DNA from 3 places in the Streptomyces sp. NPDC101152 genome. Region 1 is predicted to be linked to each of the others. Evidence: predicted binding sites of a transcription regulator. Region 1 holds the regulator's gene; each other region holds the start of a gene.
What was found. The regulator HspR, encoded in region 1, represses chaperone genes until heat shock. The targets are predictions, from matches to a motif close to TTGAGNNNNNNNNNCTCAA.

Region 1 (7,800 bases):
CTGGCCGCACTCCAGCCGATCGAACCGAGTGAACTGCGCTTCCGGGCCGACCAGATGGCCCGGGCGTTCACCGACAGGGGCGTGACGTACGCCTTCGCGGGCGAGGAGCGGCCCTGGCCGCTGGACCTCGTGCCCAGGATCCTCGACGCCCTCGAGTGGGATCTCGTACACAGGGGGGTGAGTCAGCGGGTCAGGGCGCTGGAGGCCTATCTCGCCGACGCCTACGGGCACTGCCGGGCCTTCGAGGACGGTGTCGTGCCCTGGCGGCTGCTGCTCAACTCCCCGCACTTCCACCGGGCCGCGCAGGGGGTCGAACCGCCGGGCGGGGTGCGCATCCACGTGGCCGGAATCGACCTGGTGCGGGACGAGGCCGGGGACTTCCGGGTGCTGGAGGACAACGTGCGGGTGCCCAGCGGGGTGTCGTACGTCATCGAGAACCGCAGGGCCATGACCCGGATCTTCCCCTCCCTCTTCGCCGAGCAGCACGTGCTGCCGGTCGACGGGTACTGCGGCCGGCTGCTCGCCGCCCTGCGCGCCGCCGCTCCCGACGGGGTCGACGATCCGAGGGTGGTGGTGCTGACGCCCGGGCCCAGCAACGCCGCCTACTTCGAACACGCCCTGCTGGCACGGCTGATGGGCGTGCAGCTGGTCGAGGGGCACGACCTGGTGTGCCGCAACAACCGGGTGTGGATGCGCACGACGCGCGGGGAGGTGCCGGTCCATGTCGTATACCGGCGCCTGGACGACGACTTCCTGGACCCGCTGCACTTCCGGCCCGACTCGGTGATCGGCTGCCCCGGGGTCATGGGCGCCGCGATGGCGGGCAACGTCACACTCGCGAACGCCGTGGGCAACGGGATCGCCGACGACAAGCTGCTGTACACATACGTGCCGGACCTGATCCGCTACTACCTCTCCGAAGAACCGGTTCTGCCGAATGTCGAGTCCTACCGGCCCGACGAGCCGGGCCAGTTGGAGGCGGTGCTCGACCAGATCGACCAGTTGGTGATCAAGCCGGTCGACGGGGCCGGCGGTCAGGGGATCGTCATCGGACCGAAGGCCGACAAGGCCACTCTCGAACGCACTCGCAAAGCAGTCGCCGCCGACCCGCGCGGCTTCATCGCCCAGCGGCCGGTCGCCCTTTCCACCTCACCCACCCTCGCGGGCGAGCGCATGGCGCCGCGCCACATCGACCTGCGCCCGTTCGCCGTGAACGACGGCAGCGAGGTCTGGGTGCTGCCCGGCGGGCTCACCCGGGTCGCCCTGCAGGAGGGCAACCTGATCGTCAACTCCAGCCAGGGCGGCGGCTCCAAGGACACCTGGGTGCTCGCCGAAGGCCCGGCCGAGCAGCCGGCACCCGAGCCGGACACCACGATCCCGGCCGTCGCCCCGCGCCGGCTCGGACCCGACGGCACCCGCGCGGTCGTACAGGAAGGGGCGCAGCAGCAGTGAACGACGTGATCCTCTCCCGGATAGCCGAGTCCCTGACCTGGACCGGCCGTTACGTCGAGCGGGCCGACGCCACCGGCCGCATCCTCGACGCCTATCTGCACCGCATGCTGGAGGACCCCTGGCGCGACGAGGACGCGGCCTGCCGGTCGCTGTACGCGATCCTCGGCATGGCCGCGGACGGCGACCGCGTGGACATGCAGCAGGTGCTGGACCAGCTGGCCTTCGACGCCCGCTCCACGGGCTCCATCGAGGGCGCGCTGGGCGCGGCCCGGCTCAACGCGAGAAGCGCCCGGGAGGCCGTCTCCTCGGAGATGTGGGAGTGCCTGAACTCCACCTGGCACGCCCTGGCCGACCAGCGGCTGGCGGCGCGCCGCACGGGCCCGTACGCCTATCTGGAGCTGGTCCGCAGCCGGGCCGCCCTCTTCTTCGGCCTGGCCGACTCCACCATGAGCCGGGACGACAGCTGGCGGTTCGTCGTCCTGGGCCGGAGCCTGGAGCGGGTGGACATGACCGTACGGCTGCTGTCCGTGCGGGTGCTGGACGCCGCGCACGCGCCCGACTGGCCGACGCTGCTGAGCGCGTCCGGCGCCGACGAGGCGTACGCGCGCGTGTACGGCGGTTTCGGCGACACCCCGCGGGTGGCCGAGTTCCTGCTCCTGGACCGGGAGTTCCCGCGCTCGGCGCTGCACGCGCTGACCACGGCGGAGGACTGCCTCACCGCCCTCGGGCGGCCCCGCCAGGACCCTGCGCGCCGTCCGATCGGCCGGCTGCGCACCCGCCTTGAGTACCTGGACTCGCAAGCCCTCGAGGACCAATTGCCCACCCTGCTGCGGGACCTGCAGCAGGCCTGCATGGCGTCCGCGGACGCGGTGGCCGAGCGGTTCTTCCCCTACCAGGGGCCCGTCGAGTGGGCCCAGGAAGGAGCGTGAGCATGACCCGCCGGCTCCGCATCAAGCACACCACCCGCGTCTCCTACGCCCAGCCCGCGGCCTCCTCGCACAACGAGGTCCGCATGACCCCGCTGACGCTGCCCGGCCAGACCACCCTGGACGCCCGGGTCACCGTCAACCCGACGACGCCCACCTGGTCGTACTGGGACTACTGGGGCACCCAGGTCACCGGCTTCGACCTGATGGACCCGCACGGGAACCTCACCATCACGGCCTCCAGCCTGGTCGAGACGTCCCCGCCGAGCCCGCTGCCGGCCGCGCCCGGCTGGCCGGACATCGCCGAACGCACGGCGCACTCCCGGCTGCTGGAGTTCGCCGGCCCGACGGGCCGTACGACCGTCCCGCCCCGGCTGGTGAAGAAGGCGCGGAAGGCCGCCGCCGGCCTGGACCCGCACGAGACGGCGCTCGCGGTCTCCGCGCTGGTCGCCGACCGGGTCTCCTACCTCCCCGGCGCCACCAGCGTGAACACCTCGCCCGTCGAGGCCTGGGAGCAGGGCGCGGGCGTCTGCCAGGACATCACGCACCTCACGATCGCCCTGCTGCGCGGCGTCGGCCTGCCCACCCGCTACGTCTCCGGCTACCTGCACCCCGAACGCGAGGCCGAACTGCACCGGCCCGTCGCCGGCCAGAGCCACGCCTGGATCGAGTACTGGGCGGGCGACTGGTGCGGCTACGACCCCACCAACCGCGTCCGCGCCGACGAGTCCCACGTCGTGGTGGCCCGCGGCCGCGACTACGACGACGTGACCCCGCACAAGGGCGTCTACCGGGGAGTCGCGGGCGGACCGCCCGAGGTGTCGGTGGAGTTCACGCGGGTGGCGTGAAGCGTCACTTCAGGCCGACCGCCGAGCACTTCGACTTGTAGGCGCCGGTGCAGATGTCGGAGACCGTGTAGATGCCGTCCGCGACGACCGTCGACTTGATGGTCTTCGCGGTCAGGGCGCTCACGGTGACCAGTTGGGCGGGGATGCCCTTGTTGGTGGGGCTGTCCACGCTGTCCGCGGTGAGGGCGTCGAACTGGATGTCCTTGCCCTGCACCTTGAACACGGCCATCTGGGCGGCGGCGTCGGCCTCGTCCGGGTAGGGCTTGTAGACGGTCATGTACTGCTCGCCGGAGAGGATGCGCTGCACCGCGTCGAGGTCCGCGTCCTGGCCGGTGATCGGCGGCATCTTGGTGACGCCGGCCGCCTTGAGGGCCTTGACGATCCCGCCCGCCATCGCGTCGTTGGCGGAGTAGACCGCCGCGATGTTGTCCTTGCCCATCGCGTCGACCGCCTGGGTCGTCTCCTTCTGGGCGATCTTCGGGTTCCAGTCCTTGGTGTCGTAGGACCGCGCGACCGTCACCTTGCCGTTGAGCTCGGACATGGCACCCGCCTTGAACTGCTTGGCGTTCGGGTCCGTCGGCGAGCCGTTGATCATGACGACCTTGGTGGAGGTGTCGGCGTTCGGGCCCAGCGCGTCCAGCAGCGTACGGGCCTGCACCTCGCCCACCAGCTCGTTGTCGAAGGAGACGTAGGCGGCGATCGGGCCCTCGGCGAGGCGGTCGTAGGCGATGACCGGGATGCCGGCGTCCTTGGCCTTCTGCACCTCGCCGGCGATGGCGTGCGAGTCGACGGAGTCGAGCACGATGATGTCGACCTTGTCGTCGATCATCTTCTGCATCTGCTGCGCCTGCTTCGGGGCGGACGACCCGGCGTTGGCGTAGTCGACCTTGCCCTGGTTCTTCGTGAGCTCCAGGATCTTCTTCTTCATGATCGGGTAGTCGAAGTTGCTGTACCGGGTGTTGATGAGGTCCGGCATCAGGACGCCCACGGTCATGTCGTTGCCCTTGGTCGGGGCCGCCGAGGAGCTGCTCCCCGAGATCCCCAGCACGCCGCAGCCCGCCAGCGAGAGGGTCAGCGTGGGCGCTGCCACGGTTATGGCGATACGACGCATGGAACTGCTCACTGGGCTGCTCACTTCTGATGCCTTCGGGTGCCTTTGGGGAGATGTCTGAAAAGACAACGCGGCCCCGCCCCCGGGCGTCAAGCGGAACCACTTAACGAGTGCGCAACGCCACGCTCCGCTTGTGGTGTGAAGATGTGGCACAACCCCCTCCAAAGGGCCTTTACGGACCGTTCAGATTCCCCACGGTTCCCGATCATGTCATCCCCGAACACCGGTGCGGAACCGACCATGCGATCGAACGAACCCGGCCAGACGTACGCCGGCCCACGCGCCGGACACGGCGAGGGGCCCGGAGGTTCGCCGTGAACCTCCGGGCCCCTGTCGCCCGTGCCGTCCGTCGCCCGCGGGTCAGTCCTGCGGTCGCTTGGGCCGCCAGACCACCAACGCGCTCGTCTGCTGCACCTCCTGGTACGGCACCAGGTCGCGCCGGTAGGAGGCGTGCACCGCCGCCTCGCGCTGGCGCATCGCCGCCGCCGCGCCGTCCACCGCCGCCTGGAGCTCGGCCACGCGCTGCTGGAGCGCGGCGACCTGGTTCTCCAGTTCGATGATGCGCTTGATGCCGGCCAGGTTGATGCCCTCGTCCTGCGACAACTGCTGCACCTGACGCAGCAGTTCGATGTCACGGGCCGAGTAGCGCCGGCCCCGGCCGGGGGTCCGGTCGGGCGAGACCAGGCCCAGACGGTCGTACTGACGCAGTGTCTGCGGGTGCAGACCGGAGAGCTGGGCCGCCACCGAGATGACGTAGACCGGGGTCTCCTCGGTCAGTTCGTACGGGTTGCGACGACGGCCGTCCATCTCTGTCATGCTCCCTTCGCGGCCTGGAACAGCTCCGCCCGTGGGTCCTCGCCCACGGTCGCCTCGCGATACGCCTCGAGCGCGTCACGAGCCTTCCCCGTCACGTCCTTCGGGACACTCACCTCGACGGTGACCAACAGGTCCCCGCGGGTGCCGTCCTTACGGACCGCGCCCTTGCCCCGGGCGCGCATCGTACGGCCGTTGGGCGTGCCCGGCGGCACCTTCAGGGTGACCGGCGGTCCGCCCAGGGTGGGGACCCTGACCTCGCCGCCGAGCGCCGCCTCCGCGAACGTCACCGGGACGGTCACCGTGAGGTTGTCGCCCTTGCGGCCGAAGACGGGGTGCGCGGAGACGTGCACCGTGACGTACAGGTCGCCCGCGGGGCCGCCCCGTTCGCCCGGCGCGCCCTTGCCGCGCAGCCGGATGCGCTGCCCGTCGGACACCCCGGCCGGGATGCGGACCTGCATGGTGCGCGAGGACTTGGCGCGCCCGGAGCCCTTGCAGACCTCGCAGGGGTTCTCCGCGATCAGGCCGCGGCCCTTGCAGTCCGGGCAGGGGTCGGTGAGGGAGAACCCGCCGCCGGAGCCCCGGGCGACCTGGCCGGTGCCGACGCACGTCGGGCACACCCGCGGGTTGCCGTTCGCGTCGCCGGTGCCCGAACAGGCCTTGCACGGTGCCTGCGAGGACATGCGCAGCGGGACCGTCGCCCCCTCGATCGCCTCGGTGAAGCTGAGACTGACCTCGGTGTCGATGTCCTGGCCGCGCCGCGGCTGGGTACGGGTCGTGCCCGTGCCGCCGCGGTTGAAGAGGCCCCCGAAGACGTCTCCGAGTCCGCCGCCGAAGCCGCCGGCCCCGGAGCCCCCGCCCTGCGCGCCGCCTCCGAAGAGGTCGCCCAGGTCGAAGTTGAAGGAGCCGCCGCCCGCGCCCGGCCCCGGACGGAAACCGCCGTTGCCGAAGAGGGTGCGGGCCTCGTCGTACTCCTTGCGCTTCTTGGGGTCGCCGAGGACGTCGTTCGCCTCGGAGATCTCCTTGAAGCGCTCCTCGGCCTTGGCGTTGCCCTTGTTCGCGTCCGGGTGGTACTCGCGGGCGAGCTTGCGGTACGCCTTCTTGATCTCGGCCTCGGTGGCGTCCTTGGGGACGCCGAGGACCTTGTAGTAGTCCTTCTCGATGAAGTCCTTCGTACTCATCCCCGACGTACCCCCTTTCCGGTGTTCCGCTCGGTGTCTACGTCAGCCCTCCTCAGGGCCGTTGTCCTTCTTCTCCTCGGCCGCCTCGGAACTCTCCTCGGCCTTGACCGGCTGCGCGCCCGGCTGCGGTTCGGCGACCGCCACCCGCGCGGGGCGGATGGTGCGTTCGCCGATGCGATACCCGGGCTGCAGGATCGCCACGCAGGTCGTCTCGGTGACGTCCGGCGCGTAGGAGTGCATCAGGGCCTCGTGGATCGTCGGGTCGAAGGGCTCGCCCTCTTTGCCGAACTGCTGCAGGCCCATCTTCGCCGCGACGGTCTCCAGCGACTCCGCGACGGACTTGAACCCGCCGACGAGTTCGCCGTGTTCCCGCGCGCGGCCGATGTCGTCGAGCACGGGCAGGAGTTCGGTCAGGAGGTTCGCGATGGCGATCTCCTTGACCGTGATCCGGTCCCGCTCCACACGGCGGCGGTAGTTCTGGAACTCGGCCTGCAGCCGCTGGAGGTCCGCGGTGCGCTCCTCGAGCGCCTTGCGCACCTGGTCCAGCTGGGCCGTCAGACCGGCGATCTGCGCTGCGTCCCCGGCCGGGGCCGCCCCCTCGGAGGCGGCCTTCGGCTCGGCGTCGTCAGAGGTGGCGCCGGAGGGGACGTCGGGCTTCTCCTCGAAGCCCGGGGTCTCCTCCGTCACGCGGCACCGTCCTTGCGCTCGTCGTCCACGATCTCGGCGTCGACCACGTCGTCGTCGGCCTTCGGGGCCTCGGCGTCGGCGGACGCGCCACCGGCGGCCTGGGCGTCGGCGTACATGGCCTGGCCGAGCTTCTGCGAGACGGCCGCGACCTTCTCCGTGGCGGTGCGGATCTCGGCGGTGTCCTCGCCCTTGAGCGCGGCCTTCAGCTCCTCGATGGACGCCTCGACCTCGGTCTTGATCTCGCCGGGGACCTTGTCCTCGTTGTCCTTGAGGAACTTCTCCGTCTGGTAGACGAGCTGCTCGCCCTGGTTGCGGGTCTCGGCGGCCTCGCGGCGGCGGTGGTCCTCCTCCGCGTACTGCTCGGCCTCCTGGCGCATGCGGTCGACCTCGTCCTTCGGCAGCGAGGAGCCGCCGGTGACGGTCATCTTCTGCTCCTTGCCCGTGCCCAGGTCCTTCGCGGTCACGTGCATGATGCCGTTGGCGTCGATGTCGAAGGACACCTCGATCTGCGGGACGCCGCGGGGCGCCGGCGGCAGACCGGTCAGCTCGAACATGCCGAGCTTCTTGTTGTACGCCGCGATCTCGCGCTCGCCCTGGTAGACCTGGATCTGCACGGAGGGCTGGTTGTCCTCGGCGGTGGTGAAGATCTCGGACCGCTTGGTCGGGATCGTCGTGTTCCGCTCGATGAGCTTGGTCATGATGCCGCCCTTGGTCTCGATGCCGAGGGACAGCGGGGTCACGTCGAGGAGCAGGACGTCCTTGACCTCACCCTTGAGGACACC
Region 2 (7,800 bases), on a different contig from region 1:
GTACATGGGTGGGGCGGCCCTTGCCGGTGACAGTGGCAGGGGCGGGCGCACCCGCTCCGGAGGCCGTCTGCTTGCCTGGGCGACGAGGCCGCGTCTTCTGCACCGGTGCTCGCATTCCTGACTCGTGATACTCATTGGGCCCGGGTGACGCTCCGTCAACTTCCACGGACTGCGCGTTCACCTGGTACGGTCCCCGACCCTCCCAGTGCCGGTGGGCGGTGGCCCCGCATCGCCGGGCCCGCCACCCGAAGGAGTGAACATCGGAGGCGAGTGGGCGGGCAAGTTTCTCTGGGGGTTGCAGCGACCTTGCGGGGTGGGCCGGTTGGACGTCCCCGGCGACCGATGGCACTATGTGCCGCCACGCATTCCCGGAACATCGAATTCCACCCCAAATCAGGCGTCTGACCTGCGCGGGTGCGCCAATTCGGCAACCGATGGGGGCCTTTGGTGAACCGCGTGAAGACGTCGTGCAGACTGGCCGAATGCGTACGGAACTTGTTTCGGAGCCGGGCGACGCGAACCGCCCCAACGAGGACTTCGCGGCGGTCGCCCTCCCTGCTTCCGGCCAGGGTGGCGCCCTCGTGATCCTGGACGGGGTGACCCCGCCCCGGGGCGGGACGGGTTGTCTGCATTCCGTCCCCTGGTACACGGCCCGGCTCGGCGGCGCGCTGACCGAACTGACCGTTTCCCTCCCGGATGTTCCGCTGACCGAGGTCCTCGCGCGCGCCATCTCCCGCACAGCTGACACACATTCCGCCACTTGTGACCTTTCTCACCCACGCACCCCGCAGGCAACAGTGGTGGTGGCGCGGTGGTCCCAGGAGACCGTCGACTGTCTCGTCCTGTCCGACTCGGCGCTCCTGCTGGAGGCGCCGTCGGGCACGGTGACCCCCGTCCTGGACGACCGCCTCTCCCGGCTCCCCCGGTCCTCCCTGGCCACCGACGCCTTCATCGACGCGTCGGTCCGCAACAAGGAGGGCGGCTTCTTCACGGCGGCGGCGGACCCGTCGGTTGCCCGGCGGGCGGTGACGCGGACCGTCGCACGCTCCGAGGTGCGCACCCTGCTCGGCCTCACGGACGGAGCGGCGCGGTGGGTGGAGAGGTTCCGCGAGGGCGACTGGCAGGCCTGTCTGCGCCTGGTCCAGAAGGAGGGGGCACAGGCGCTGGTGGACCGCGTACGGCAACTGGAGCGCGCCGACAGCGAGGAACGGACCTTCCTCAGGCGCAGCAAGACCCACGACGACGCGACCGTCGTGTACGCCGAACTCTGAGCTAGCCGACCGTCCCTGAAGCGGTGAGGGTGTGCCACTGGCCGTCCTTCCCCTGGCCGTTGGTCTGTCCGGCCGCGGTGTCGCCGACATAGCGGTACAACGGCCACCCGGCGAGGGTGAGTTGCTTCTGGCCGTGGCGGTGGACGGTGCCGAGCAGGCTGGCGTGGACGCCCTGGGCCCGTACGGGATCCTGCACGATGACGGGCAGCCAGGTCTTCACGCAGGCGCCGGAGCAGGTCCACTTGGACGGGTTCGGCCTGTCCTTGGCGTACCGGTAGAGGGTCATCCCCCTGCCGTCGGTGACCACGCCGTCCGCGCCGCGCACGGCGATCGTCACCGGGGCCCCGGCGGGCGCGGGGGTGGTCGCGGGGGCCGGCGTGGCGGGGGCGGCCGACGCCACCGGGCCGGTCGTGGCCGGGACGACCGGGGCGGCGCCGGCGGCGGTGGTCGAGGAGGAGTCGCACGCCGCCAACAGGAACGCGGATACGAGCCCTGCGACCGAAGCGAGGACGATGCGGTGCGGGATCACGGAGGTGCCTTTCCTACGGGAGTCGCCGTCGGGTCACTCCCTTGGTACGGCCTGCGCCTCCCGCCCTCTCAGTCGCCGGTGCCACATGACGCACTCTTGACCACCGCCCCCGCACCTCCCCGGCCGGCTACCGCTCCATGCCACGGTTCAGTTGCGCCAGCAGACGGGCGAGTTCGGCCACCTCACGGCGGTCCCAGTGGGAGAGCTGGCTGACGTAGCGGGCGCGGCGGGCCTCGCGGACCTTGGTCACCCGCCGGTGGCCCTCCTCGGTGAGGTGGACCAGCCAGGCGCGGCCGTCGGCGGGGTCGGGCTCGCGGGCGACCAGGCCGAGGTCCTCCAGGGCGCGCAACTGGCGGGACATGGTGGCCTTGCCGACGCCGATGTAGCCGGCGAGCTCGGTGGCGCGCTGGCGTCCGCATTCGTCGAGGCGGATGAGCAGGCCGTAGGCCGCCGACTCCAGGTCGGGGTGGACCTCGCGGGCCATCTCGCCCTGGCTGGCGCGGGCGCGCCGCAGCAGGACCGTCATCTCGCGTTCCAGTGACAGGTACTCCTGGTCCGCACCGCTCGACGCCGAGCCCGCGGGTCCTCGGACCTCGTCCCCGTTTCCGCCTCCGTGCACGTCAGCCCCTGCCTCGGTTCGTCCCGCTCGTGAAGTTTCCGCCGGACCCCGTCGTCACCGCGGCAGGTCAAGTATTTCGCAGGTCCGGACGGTGACACGCGGAAGGCCCGGGCCTCCCTCACGGGACCCGGGCCTTCCCTGTCCGGCAGCGTCCGTCACGCCGCCGCCGGAACCTCCGGCGTCGCGTCGCTCGTGGCGGGCGCGAGGGCCAGCTCCAGCACCTGGCGGACGTCGGTGACGGTGTGGACGTCGAGCTTGTCCAGCACCTCCGCGGGCACGTCGTCCAGGTCGGGTTCGTTGCGCTTGGGGATGACGACGGTCGTCACCCCGGCGCGGTGCGCGGCGAGCAGCTTCTGCTTGACGCCGCCGATGGGCAGGACACGGCCGGTCAGCGAGACCTCACCGGTCATCGCCACGTCCGTGCGGACCAGACGGCCGGACAGGAGCGACGCCAGGGCCGTCGTCATCGTGACGCCGGCGCTCGGGCCGTCCTTCGGGACCGCGCCCGCCGGGAAGTGGATGTGCACGCCGCGGTCCTTGAGGTCCGCGACCGGCAGCTCCAGTTCCGCGCCGTGCGAGCGGAGGAAGGACAGGGCGATCTGCGCGCTCTCCTTCATCACGTCCCCCAGCTGACCGGTCAGGGTCAGGCCCGCGCCGCCCGTCTCCGGGTCCGCGAGGGACGCCTCGACGAACAGGACGTCACCGCCGGCCCCGGTCACCGCGAGGCCGGTGGCCACGCCGGGCACCGCGGTACGGCGCTCGGCCGGGTCCTGGGCGGACTCGGGCACATGGTGCGGCCGGCCGATCAGGGCCCGCAGGTCCTCGTCCCGGATGGTGAACGGCAGCTCCCGCTCGCCCAGTTCGTGCTGGGCCGCGACCTTGCGCAGCAGCCGGGCGATCGAGCGCTCCAGGGTGCGCACGCCCGCCTCGCGGGTGTACTCGCCGGCCAGCTTGCGCAGCGCGCTCTCGTCGAGGGCGACCTCGTCCTTGTCTAGGCCGGCCCGCTCCAGCTGGCGCGGGAGCAGGTGGTCCCGGGCGATGACGACCTTCTCGTCCTCGGTGTAGCCGTCCAGGCGGACCAGCTCCATACGGTCGAGCAGGGCCTCGGGGATGGCCTCCAGGACGTTCGCCGTCGCGAGGAACACCACGTCGCTCAGGTCGAGTTCGACCTCCAGGTAGTGGTCGCGGAAGGTGTGGTTCTGCGCCGGGTCGAGGACCTCGAGCAGGGCGGCCGCCGGGTCGCCCCGGAAGTCGGAGCCCACCTTGTCGATCTCGTCGAGCAGGACGACCGGGTTCATCGAACCGGCCTCCTTGATCGCGCGGACGATCCGGCCGGGCAGCGCGCCGACGTAGGTACGGCGGTGACCGCGGATCTCGGCCTCGTCGCGCACGCCGCCGAGGGCGACGCGGACGAACTTGCGGCCCATGGCGTGGGCCACGGACTCGCCCAGCGAGGTCTTGCCGACGCCGGGCGGGCCGACGAGGGCCAGGACGGCACCGCCGCGCCGGCCGCCGATGACGCCGAGGCCGCGGTCGCTGCGGCGCTTGCGCACCGCCAGGTACTCGGTGATCCGCTCCTTCACGTCCTCCAGGCCCGCGTGCTCGGCGTCCAGGACCGCCTTGGCGCCCTGGATGTCGTAGGCGTCCTCGGTCCGCTCGTTCCAGGGGAGTTCGAGGACGGTGTCCAGCCAGGTGCGGATCCACGAGCCCTCGGGCGACTGGTCGCTGGACCGCTCCAGCTTGTCGACCTCCTTCAGGGCGGCCTCCCGCACCTTCTCCGGCAGGTCGGCGGCCTCCACGCGGGCGCGGTAGTCGTCGGACTCCTCGCCGTCCTTCTCGCCGTTGAGTTCGCGCAGTTCCTTGCGGACGGCCTCCAGCTGACGACGGAGCAGGAACTCGCGCTGCTGCTTGTCGACGCCCTCCTGGACGTCCTTGGCGATGGTCTCGGCGACGTCCTGCTCGGCGAGGTGGTCGCGCAGCTGCTGGGTAGCGAGCTTGAGGCGGGCCACCGGGTCGGCGGTCTCCAGCAGCTCGATCTTCTGCTCGGTGGTCAGGAACGGCGAGTAGCCGGAGTTGTCGCCGAGCTGGGACACGTCGTCGATGGCCTGCACACGGTCCACGACCTGCCAGGCGCCGCGCTTGCGCAGCCAGGCGGTGGCGAGGGCCTTGTACTCCTTGACCAGTTCGGCGACCTGGCCGGGCAGCGGCTCGGGCACGCTCTCGTCGATCCTCGTCCCCTCGACCCACAGCGCCGCACCCGGGCCGGTGGTGCCGGCGCCGATCTTCACGCGGCCACGGCCGCGGATGAGGGCGCCCGGGTCACCGTCGGCCAGCCGGCCGACCTGCTCGACCGTGCCGAGCACACCGGTGCTCGCGTACGTCCCGTCGACACGGGGGACCAGCAGGACCTTCGGCTTTCCGGGCTCGTTGCGCGCGGCGGCCTGAGCCGCCTCCACCGCGGCGCGCACGTCGGCGTCGTTCAGGTCCAGCGGAACCACCATTCCGGGCAGCACGACCTCGTCGTCGAGCGGCAGCACAGGCAGGGTGAGCGGTGTGGACGTCGAAGCCATGATTTTCCTTCCTACAACCAAGTTGAGCTATGCCGACTCAATGCAGGAGGCTTCCCGAATGTTCCCCACGGCAGCCGCCGTTCGCTGACGGCGATCAGAAACGCCGACACCCCCACGGGGAGTCCGGGGGGTGCTAATGCCGCGGCAGGCGACGTTCGCCCCGTCGCGCCGCCCGGCACGCCGAGAGGACGCTCCCCCACTCTCGACTTCGCTCGAGCGGGAGGGGCCCCACGTCGCCCCTCCTTCCCGGGCAGACGTTGCCTGCCGCGGCACTGGGTCCGGCTGAAGGTGGGCATGGCTGTACGAACTCGGAAACCGGCCGTCGTCTTCCTCGACCGGCGGCTGATCCCGTGCGCTGCGGGCGCCGCAGACGTGCGGCTGGTGGGCCGGCTCGGCCCGAGCAGTGCCGCCTAGGCGACGGCCCGGCGGGTGCGCTGCCAGCGGCGGAGCAGGGGCCAGGTGCTGACGCCTATCGCCAGGGAGATCAGGTGGCCCCAGTCGGTCATCGGGTCGGTGAACGTGCTCAGGTCGTCGATGAGCATGGCGGCGAACAGCGTCAGCATCGGCCAGCGCAGCCACGGGGGCAGCAGGCCGGCCAGGGCGCCGAGGCTGGTGGCGACGCCGAAGCTGATGCCGAAGTCGAGGCGGTGCAGTGACGTGCCGGGAAGGTCGCCGACCAGCACGGAGACGCCCACCGTGCCCTCGGTGGCGAGCGTGGCCAGCACGTGCCCGAACACGAAGACCACGGCCGTCCGCGCCCCGCCCACCCGTCGCTCCAGCGCGGTCAGCACGAGCAGGAAGCAGGCCACGTACGGCGAGGTGAACCCGCCCGCGACCCACAGCGCACTGGCCACCAGCACCTCCCCGGGCTCGCGCACGAGATGCGCCACATCGGTGCTGGAGGCCTGGTACAGCGCGTTGACGAGGGGCGACGAGGCATAGGTGGCGAACAGCGAGGTGACGGCCAGCAGGGCCGCGTAGCCGAAGGTGAACGGCGTGCCGGTGGGGGTGGGGAGCAGTCTCCAGACGCGGGGGAAGCGGATTCCGGGGGCCGGGACCGCTGCCGGTACGGCGGCCGCGCAGGCGGTGGCCGAGCCGCGCTGCCGCGGCATGCCGTCCAGCAGGTCGAAGACCTCGGGAAGGGGCGCGACCGAGGACTTCGTGTCGGCCGTCGCGGTCTGTTCCACGCCGTGTTGCTCCTTCCGTTGCCCCCACCATTCGGGATCCCTGGAGCAACTGTCTATGACGGACACCACGAGGAGGCCGATTCTCAGCAACCTCTCAGCGTGTTGACGAACATCTCATGGGCCGTCAGCCCGTCCGCCACCGCGTGACCCCGCGTAATTCCCAGGGCCCGAAACGCCGGTTCGTGCAGGATGGGGCCATGACCGCCCCCTACGACACCCCTGTGGTCCTGGACCGTCGCGAGGGCCCGTACGGCGAGGTCGTGCTGCGCCGGCACGGCGAGTTGCTGCAGATCATCGCCAACGGCTGCTTCCTGATGGACACCTCGGACGGCCGCTCGGAGCGGCTGCTGATCGACGCGGCGCTGGCCGCCCTGGGCGGCCGCGAGGCCCCTGACGTGCTGATCGGCGGCCTCGGCGTCGGCTTCTCGCTCGCACACGCGGCGGCGGATCCGCGCTGGGGCGCGATCACCGTCGTGGAACGGGAACCCGCGATCATCGACTGGCATCTGCGCGGCCCGCTCGCGGACCTGTCCGCCCGGGCCCTCGAGGATCCGCGCACCCGGATCGTGGAAGCCGACCTCGTCGCACACCTCGGTGAGACATCCGCCACGTACGACGCCCTGTGCCTGGACATCGACAACGGGCCCGGCTGGACTGTCACCGAGGACAACGACGGGCTGTACTCACCGGCCGGACTCGCAAGCTGCGCAAGGGCGTTGAAGCCCGGCGGCGTGCTCGCTGTGTGGTCCGCGCAGCCGTCTCCGGAATTTGAAGGAACACTGCGGAATGCCGGGTTCCAACAGGTGCGTACCGAAGAGATCCCGGTTGCCCGGGGCGTTCCCGACGTCGTGCATCTCGCCGTCCGACCTGGATAGCCGAAGCGCGGTTACTCCCCGTACCCTGCTTCCCTGACGCGGATCATTCAAGCGTCAATCGCAAGCATGCGCAGGCATAGCCAGTCAGCGGAATGACCCCCACCATTCCGGAAAGCAACTCAGGGGCGGGCGATGGAGCAGACCCACACTTCCCACAACGGCACGACGGCGACCCAGGGCGCGCAGCGCCGGGTGCTGGTGGTCGAGGACGACCCGACCATCGTCGACGCCATCGCGGCCCGCCTGCGCGCCGAGGGCTTCCTCGTGCAGACCGCCGGCGACGGCCCGGCCGCCGTCGACACCGCCGAGGCCTGGCAGCCCGATCTGCTGATCCTCGACATCATGCTGCCGGGCTTCGACGGGCTGGAGGTCTGCCGTCGGGTGCAGGCCGCCCGTCCGGTGCCGGTGCTGATGCTCACCGCGCGCGACGACGAGACCGACATGCTGGTCGGGCTCGGTGTCGGCGCCGACGACTACATGACCAAGCCCTTCTCCATGCGGGAGCTGGCCGCGCGGGTGCACGTGCTGCTGCGCCGCGTCGAGCGGGCGGCGCTGGCCGCAGCGACGCCGCGCAGCGGCATCCTGCGGCTCGGCGAGCTGGAGATCGACCACGCGCAGCGCCGGGTGCGGGTGCGCAGTGAGGACGTCCACCTCACGCCGACCGAGTTCGACCTGCTGGTGTGCCTGGCCAACACCCCGCGCGCGGTTCTCTCCCGGGAGCAGCTCCTTGCGGAGGTGTGGGACTGGGC
Region 3 (7,800 bases), on a different contig from region 1:
CGGTTCTGGGCCCAGGCGGACATCGCCTTGGCCATGGGGTCGTACGCGGAGCTTCTTGAATAGTCCCCGCCAAGCGCTCCGCTGAGGGGCGGTGCTTCGTCTGCGGGCTCGCTGTGGCTTGTCGCGCCCACGCGGCGGTAGCCGCAAATGGAATACAGCCCCGCGCCCCCAAGAAGGGCGCTGTCAGCACCGTCAGTTCTTGCGGAAGCGCTTGAAGGCTTCGCGTGCTTGGTCCCGTCTCCTGACGACGGGGCCGCCCGCCGGGCGATCCCCACCCGCACTGGGGGTCGCCCGGCACCTTTGTGTCAGGGCTTGGTGAAGGCGTGGAGGGTGAACTCGGGGTCGGGGCGGGGGCGTTCCTGGTCGGGGAGGGATTCCAGGTGGGTGGCGAAGTGTTCGGTGAGGGGGTCGCCGGGGGGCAGGCGGGTGAACCAGCCACGGCGCAGGTCGGCCGCGGTGCGGCGGGGGCTGCGGCCCTGGCCCCGGCCCGGGAAGCGGGACTGTCCGGCTGGGCGCAGGCCGTGGAGGGCGGCGTACGACTCCACGAGGTGCGCGGCGTCGGGGGCCGGGCGGCGTGGGCGTGCGGCGAGGACGGCGTCGACGTCGCTGCCGACATCGTGCGCGGCGGCCTTGTCGACCGTGGTGACGTACACGCCGCCCGGCCTGAGGACACGGGCGCACTCGGCGACGACGGCGCGGACGTCGTTCCGTCCGTCGAGGAGGTGGAGGAGCCAGACGCTGGTCACCGCGTCGAAGGTGGCGTCCGGGAAGGGCAGCGCGCGGCTGTCGGCCAGAACGATCGCGCCGGGCAGCCGGGCCGCGGCCATGCGGGCCATGCCGTACGTGAGGTCGGCGCCGGTCACCCGGGTGGCGGGACGGGCGGCGGCGAGGCGCCGGGTGACGATGCCGGTGCCGCAGCCCACGTCGAGGAGCCGGCCGGCGGTGCGCGGGATCAGGGCCAGGACGGCGTCGGCGGCGGCCGCTGCTCTGGGTTCGCCGCCGCGGGTGTCGTCGTACGCGTCGGCTTCCTTGTCGTAGTCGAGCACCGGCGTCAGTGTGCGCCGTGTCCCTGGGCGAGGTCCTCGACCTTGCGCGCCAGCTCGAAGTCGAGCTCGGTGACCTTGCCGCCGACGCTGTGCGTGTTCACCGAGAGGGTCACGGTGTTGTAGCCGAGGGTGAGGTCGGAGTGGTGGTCGAGCGCGTCCTGGACCTGGGCGATGTGGATCACCATGGCGGTGGCGGCGAAGTGCGTGCCGAGCCGGTAGGAGCGGGTGAGCCGGTCCGCGTCGACCGACCAGCCCGGCAGTTCGGCGAGCCGGTCCTCGATCTCCTTCTGCGACAGCGGTTCGACGGCCATGACCTCGCTCCTTCCCGGTGGTGGGGCACGGACTCCCAGCGTGCCACAGCCGCCCCACGACGGCTCGGGTCGTTACGCCGGGCCGAAGAGCCGGCCGCTCACCCGCACCGCCCCGAGGTCGTCGCCGAGTGCGGCGATCGTGGCCCGGCCCTCCACCCGCCTGACCCACTCGTGCGGCAGGGCGTGGTCGCCGGCCTGGGCGCCGAGGAGGCTGCCGCAGATCGCGCCGGTGGAGTCGCTGCCGCCGGAGTGGTTGACCGCCATCAGCAGCGTGGTCTCGACACGGCCCGGGTACAGCGCGCAGAAGACGGCGATGGCCAGGGCCTCCTCGGCCACCCGGCCCGCGCCGAGCTTCTCGACCCGTTCCGGCGGCGCCACGGAGACGTCCCCGGCCTCGGTGACGGCACGCTCCAGGGCCTCGGTCGTCTCCTCGTGGCCCGGGTAGCGGGACAAGAGGCGCATGGCGCGCAGGACGGCGCCCTCCATGGAGTCACCGGCGACCAGGTTGGCGATGATCGCGGCCAGGGTGCCGGCCGCGTAGTAGGCGGTGGGGTGGCCGTGGGTGATCTGGGCGGCGCGGGCCGCCATCTGGAAGGCGACGTGGTCGTACTGGGCGATCAGTCCGAAGGGGGCCGAGCGCGCCACCGCGCCGCCCCCCTTGGAGTCGGGGTTGACCATGCCCGGTTCACCCTTCAGGAGGAGCCACCGGCCGGGCGCGTGCCGCTGGGCGACGCCGGACAGGCAGGCGTTGCCGGGGGCGCGGCGGGCGTACAGCCACGGCTCGGTGACCAGTCCGTCGGCGGGTCCGGTCGCCGGGGGCGCGGTTGCCGGGCCGGGCTGGGACTGGGTGTGGAGCCAGCGCTCGTAGGCCTCGAGCATCGTCTCGGGCCAGTGGTCACAGACGTCTCCCGACAGGCGGTGGCCGTGGCGTTCCCCCATCCTGCCGGAGGCGTGGGCCTCGACGAGGGCCTCGGCGGTGAAGAGGGTCAGTTGCGTGTCGTCGCCGATCAGGCCGACCGTGCCGTGCGGGCCGGGCACGAAGTCGGTCACCCCGTGGGGGCCGTGGTCGGCGCGGATGCGGTCGATGGAGGCGGGCTCGACGGGAGCGCCGAGCGCGTCGCCGATCGCCCCGCCCAGCAGGCAGCCCCGCACTCTCGCGCGGTACTGCGCCGCGCCGTCCCTGTCCCACGGCCCGTACATCCATCCACTCCTCGACTACGGTCGTACGTATGACCATTGTCCCGACCGGATCGCCCGCCGCCACGACCGCCCCGTCCGAGCGGGGCGTCGGCCCGCTGCTGCGGGCCTGGCGGGAGCGGCGGCGGGTGAGCCAGCTGGAACTGGCGTTGCGCGCGGACTCCTCGGCCCGGCACATCAGCTTCATCGAGACGGGCCGTTCCCGGCCGAGCGAGGAGATGGTGCTCAGGCTCGCCGAGCACCTGGACGTGCCGGTGCGTGACCGCAACGCCCTGCTGCTGGCGGCCGGTTACGCCCCGCACTATCCGGAGACCCCGCTGGACTCCCCCGCGCTGGACTCGCTGCGCCAGGGCATGGAGCGCCTGATCCAGTGCTACGAGCCCTACCCGGCCCTGGTGGTCGACTCGGTGTACGACGTCGTCGCCGCCAACCGGGGCCTGCTGATGTTCCTGGACGGCGTCCCGGAGTTCCTGCTCGAGCCACCGCTGAACGCCATGCGGCTGACCCTGCACCCCGAGGGCCTCGCGCCGCGCATCCGCAACCTCCCCGAATGGCGCGGGCACCTCCTGGCGCAGATGGAGCGGGAGATCGCCCTGCACCGCTCGGCCCGGCTGCGCGCGCTGTACGAGGAGGTCGCGGCCTACCCGGTGCCCGTGCGGGAGCCCGGCGGCGAACCGCCCGAGCCGGTGCCGTACTTCGCGCTCCCCCTGCAGATCGAGCACGAGGGCCGCACCCTGTCCTTCGTCTCCTCCATCTCCACCTTCAACACCCCGATGGACGTGACGGTCGCCGAACTGGCCATCGAGACACTCCTGCCGGCCGACCCGGCGACGGTGAAGTACCTCCAGTCACTGCTGCCTTGACCGCAACCGGTGAGACGGGGGACGGAACATGACACACTGCTTGGCGCGGACTTCGGCGGCGCGTAGGGGAGGCGTGCGGTGAGTGAGCGGCGGCCTGCGCCCACCGTGGGGCAGGTGGTACTGGGCAGACGACTGCAGGAGTTGCGGGAGGCGGCGGGCCTCAAGCGCGAGGAGGCCGCCAAGGTCCTGCGGGTGGCCCCGGCGACGGTTCGGCGCATGGAGATGGCCGAGGTGTCGCTGAAGATCCCGTACGTGCAGGTGCTGCTGGAGACCTACGGCGTCCCGGACGAGGAGGCCACGGCCTTCGTCGACCTGGCCGAGGAGGCCAACCGGCCGGGCTGGTGGCAGCGGTTCCACGACGTGCTGCCCGACTGGTTCAGCCTGTACGTCAGCCTGGAGGGCGCCGCCCGGATCATCCGCTCCTACGAGCCGCACTTCGTGCCGGGCCTGCTGCAGACCGAGGACTACGCGCGCGCCGTGATGGAAGCGGGAACGATCGGGCAGAGCGGCCCGGAGAGCATCGAACGCCATGTGTCGCTGCGGATGACCCGGCAGAAGCTCCTGGAACGCCCGGACCCCCCGCACCTGTGGGTGATCATGGACGAGACGGTGCTGAGGCGGCCGGTGAGCATCCGCGGCGAGGTGATGCGCGAACAGCTCGACAGACTGCTGGAGTTCGCCGAGCGCGACCGGGTCACCCTGCAGGTCGCCGAGTTCAGCGACGGCCCGCACCCGGGGACGTACGCGCCCTTCACGCTGTTCCGCTTCGGCGAGCCCGAGCTGCCCGACATGGTGTTCACCGAGTACCTCACCGGCGCGCTGTACCTCGACTCGCGCGCGGAGGTCTCCGCGCACCTGGAGGTCCTCGACCACATGACCGCCCGGGCCGCGTCGGCCCAGCGCACGAAGAAGCTCCTGCGGGAGTACCGCGAGAACTTCTGAGCACCCGGCCGCGTCCGCACCCCCTAGCGCCTGTTGCGAAAGTGGCGCCTGCCGCGCGACGCCCGGCACGCTCCCCCAGAGGGGGTACCCCCACTCGCCGCACCGCCCGAAAGCCCGAGTACGCCCGGTCCATCGACGGCGCCTTCCGGCCGGCACGCCGAGAGCACGCTCCCCCACGCTCGAACAACTCGCGCGGGGGCCCCCCGACGCCGCGCGGCCGCCCTCCGGGCGACGACGCCACTTTCGCAACAGGCCCTAGGCCGCACCTCCCTTCCTGTCGCGGTCCTCGTCGACGATCTCCGCGTCCACCACGCCCTCGTCGTCCTGCGGTGCGGAGTGCTGTCCGTCGCCGGTGCCGGTGCCGGTGCCCGAGCCGGCCGTCGGCTGTTCCGCCTGGGCGTACATCGCCTGGCCCATCTTCTGGCTGACGGTGGCGAGTTTCTCGACGCCGGTGCGGAGTTCGGCGGTGTCGGCGTTGCGCTCCAGAAGCCCCTTCAGCTCGGTCACCGCCTCCTGGACCTCCGTCCTCGTCTCGGCCGGGACGCGTTCCTCGTTGTCGCGGATGAACTTCTCGGTCTGGTAGACGAGTTGCTCGGCCTGGTTGCGGGTCTCGGCGGCCTCGCGGCGCCCCCGGTCCTCCTCGGCGTACTGCTCGGCCTCCCGCATCATGCGGTCGATGTCGTCCTTGGGGAGCGCGGACCCGCCCGTCACCGTCATCTTCTGCTCGCGCCCCGTCGCGAGGTCCTTCGCCGAGACGTGCATGATCCCGTTCGCGTCGATGTCGAAGGCCACCTCGATCTGCGGCACCCCGCGCGGGGCGGGCGGCAGCCCGGTGAGGTCGAAGACGCCCAGCTTCTTGTTGTACGCGGCGATCTCCCGCTCGCCCTGGTAGACCTGGATGCCGACCGAGGGCTGGTTGTCGGTGGCGGTGGTGAAGATCTCCGAACGCCGGGTGGGGATCGTCGTGTTGCGTTCGATGAGCTTGGTCATGATGCCGCCCTTGGTCTCGATACCGAGGGACAGCGGGGTGACGTCGAGGAGCAGGACGTCCTTCACGTCACCGCGGATGACGCCGGCCTGGAGGGCCGCGCCGACGGCCACGACCTCGTCGGGGTTGACGCCCTTGTGCGGGTCCTTGCCGGTGAGTTCCCTGACCAGGTCGGTGACGGCGGGCATCCGGGTCGAGCCGCCGACCAGGATGACGTGGTCGATCGCCGACAGCTTCACGTTCGCGTCCTTGACCGCCTGGTGGAAGGGTGTCTTGCAGCGGTCGAGGAGGTCGGCGGTGAGCTCCTGGAACTGGGCCCGGGTCAGCTTCTCGTCGAGGTGCAGCGGCCCCTCGGCGGAGGCGGTGATGTAGGGCAGGTTGATCGTCGTCTCGGACGAACTGGACAGCTCGATCTTCGCCTTCTCGGCGCCTTCCCGCAGCCGCTGGAGCGCCATCTTGTCCTTGCCGAGGTCGATGCCGTACTGCCCCTGGAACTTCTTGACCAGGTGCTCCACGATCCGCTGGTCCCAGTCGTCGCCGCCCAGGTGCGTGTCGCCGTTGGTGGCCTTGACCTCGATGACGCCGTCCCCGATCTCCAGCAACGACACGTCGAAGGTGCCGCCGCCCAGGTCGAAGACCAGGACCGTCTGCTCCTCGCCGCGGTCCAGGCCGTAGGCGAGGGCGGCGGCCGTCGGCTCGTTGATGATCCTGAGCACCTTCAGGCCGGCGATCTCCCCGGCCTCCTTCGTCGCCTGCCGCTGCGAGTCGTCGAAGTACGCCGGTACGGTGATCACGGCGTCCGTGACGTCCTCGCCGAGGTAGGACTCGGCGTCCCGCTTGAGCTTCTGCAGCACCCGCGCAGACAGCTCCTGCGCCCGGTACCGCGTCCCGTCGATCGACCCCTGCTCCGGGAAGCGCCAGCTCGCGTCGCCCATGTGCCGCTTCACGGAGCGCGCTGTGCGCTCCACGTTCGTCACGGCCTGCCGCTTGGCGACCTCACCGACCAGCACCTCCCCGTTCTTGGCGAAGGCCACCACCGAGGGGGTGGTCCTGGCCCCTTCCGCGTTGGCGACGACCGTGGGTTCGCCGCCCTCCAGCACGGCGACCACCGAGTTCGTGGTCCCGAGATCGATCCCGACCGCACGTGCCATCTCCGTCCCCTTCCGCCAGGGCACTTCCAGACTCCAGCACAAAACTTGAGTGGGCCGTTGTCAATGCCGCCTGGGGCCGTGGTGAATGCCGCCTCGGTCCCGGGTACCCCCGAAAACGACGTGCCGCGCCCCTGACCTCCAGGGAGCGCGGCACCGTGGCCCTGCGAGTACGGGTGTCAGGACAGCTTCGCCGACAGGGTGATCGTCGTGCCGCTCAGCGCCTGGCTGACCGGGCAGTTCTTCTTGGCGTCCTCGGCGGCGGCGACGAACGCGTCGTTGTCGATGCCGGGGACCGTGCCCTCGACGGTGAGGTGGATGCCGGTGATGCCCTCACCGGGCTGGAAGCTCACGTCGGCGGAGGTGACGAGCTTGGTGGGCGGGGTGCCGGCGCCGTTCAGGGCGTGCGACAGCGCCATGGAGAAGCAGCTGGAGTGCGCGGCGGCGATCAGCTCCTCGGGGCTGGTCTTGCCGCCTGCGTCCTGGGAGCGGGAGGCCCAGGTGACCGGCTGCGCCTCGATGGCACCGGAGGAGTCGAAGTTGACGACACCGTTGCCCTCGAGCAGGTTGCCTTCCCAGACCGTGTGTGCGGAGCGCGTGGTTGCCACGGTGAGTCCTTCCGAATGCGTGCAGTTGCGTGGGATCCCATCCGATCACATTCCGGCCCGTCGCACGCACAAAAGGGGCACCACCCGCCGGTGGTCAGGCGACCCGCTCCTGCTCGTCCTCCTCGGTCAGCGGCACCTGCGGCCCGTCCGTCTCCCGCAGCCAGCGGCGCAGCACCCGGTGGACCTGTTCGGCGCCGACCAGTTCGCAGCCCTCCTCGACGGGCTCGGAGAAGGCGAGCGGCGAGAGCAGGAACGGCCTCGACTGTGCCCCGCCCAGGCCCCCGTGCGAGCCGATCTGCTCCTCGAAGGCGAGGACCTCCCCGTCGGCCGGGTCGTGGAAGGAGTTGACCATGATGTCGGCGGTGTGCGGAAAGGAGTGCGTGCGCCGCACGGCGTCCGCCGCGCCCGGCCCGAAGACCTCCAATGGGCCCGGCGTCCCGTCGAGTTGATCAAGGGGGATCTCGGCGCCGTGGGCACCGAGCACCACCCCGCCGTGCTCCTCGCTGCGTACGAGCAGGAACCCGATGCCGGGGTGGTTGGCGAGGGTCGTCAGCAGCGCCGGATGGCGGGCGTCGATCTCCTCCTTGCTCATCCGGTGCGGCACGTCCGGGAACGACACCAGGCCGAGGTTGCCGGACGCCAGGACCAGCGGCTCGGAACGGCGGCCGGCGGGGTGGTGATGCTCCCCGCGCTCCTC

Region 2: a site for HspR is predicted at 5,012-5,030, ahead of lon (endopeptidase La). Genes of this name have one in related genera too.
Region 3: a site for HspR is predicted at 6,544-6,562, ahead of dnaK (molecular chaperone DnaK). Genes of this name have one in related genera too.

What each region holds. Positions count from the first base shown of each region.
Region 1 covers NZ_JBIWPO010000010.1:110,334-118,133, forward strand. The annotation lists gene ACIRVK_RS16100 (circularly permuted type 2 ATP-grasp protein) at 1-1,452, shown strand, start outside; gene ACIRVK_RS16105 (alpha-E domain-containing protein) at 1,449-2,381, shown strand; gene ACIRVK_RS16110 (transglutaminase domain-containing protein) at 2,384-3,226, shown strand; gene ACIRVK_RS16115 (sugar ABC transporter substrate-binding protein) at 3,231-4,337, opposite strand; gene ACIRVK_RS16120 (heat shock protein transcriptional repressor HspR) at 4,698-5,144, opposite strand; gene dnaJ (molecular chaperone DnaJ) at 5,150-6,331, opposite strand; gene grpE (nucleotide exchange factor GrpE) at 6,374-7,018, opposite strand; gene dnaK (molecular chaperone DnaK) at 7,015-7,800, opposite strand, start outside.
Region 2 covers NZ_JBIWPO010000001.1:366,100-373,899, reverse strand. The annotation lists gene ACIRVK_RS01775 (nitrate- and nitrite sensing domain-containing protein) at 1-103, opposite strand, end outside; gene ACIRVK_RS01770 (hypothetical protein) at 483-1,271, shown strand; gene ACIRVK_RS01765 (hypothetical protein) at 1,273-1,800, opposite strand; gene ACIRVK_RS01760 (MarR family winged helix-turn-helix transcriptional regulator) at 1,928-2,419, opposite strand; gene lon (endopeptidase La) at 2,575-4,989, opposite strand; gene ACIRVK_RS01750 (rhomboid-like protein) at 5,400-6,176, opposite strand; gene ACIRVK_RS01745 (spermidine synthase) at 6,374-7,051, shown strand; gene ACIRVK_RS01740 (response regulator transcription factor) at 7,184-7,800, shown strand, end outside.
Region 3 covers NZ_JBIWPO010000019.1:12,627-20,426, forward strand. The annotation lists gene ACIRVK_RS23945 (glycoside hydrolase family 48 protein) at 1-63, shown strand, start outside; gene ACIRVK_RS23950 (class I SAM-dependent methyltransferase) at 306-1,046, opposite strand; gene ACIRVK_RS23955 (4a-hydroxytetrahydrobiopterin dehydratase) at 1,052-1,357, opposite strand; gene ACIRVK_RS23960 (ADP-ribosylglycohydrolase family protein) at 1,430-2,557, opposite strand; gene ACIRVK_RS23965 (helix-turn-helix domain-containing protein) at 2,587-3,417, shown strand; gene ACIRVK_RS23970 (helix-turn-helix domain-containing protein) at 3,496-4,359, shown strand; gene dnaK (molecular chaperone DnaK) at 4,615-6,498, opposite strand; gene ACIRVK_RS23980 (OsmC family protein) at 6,675-7,103, opposite strand; gene ACIRVK_RS23985 (alkaline phosphatase family protein) at 7,198-7,800, opposite strand, start outside.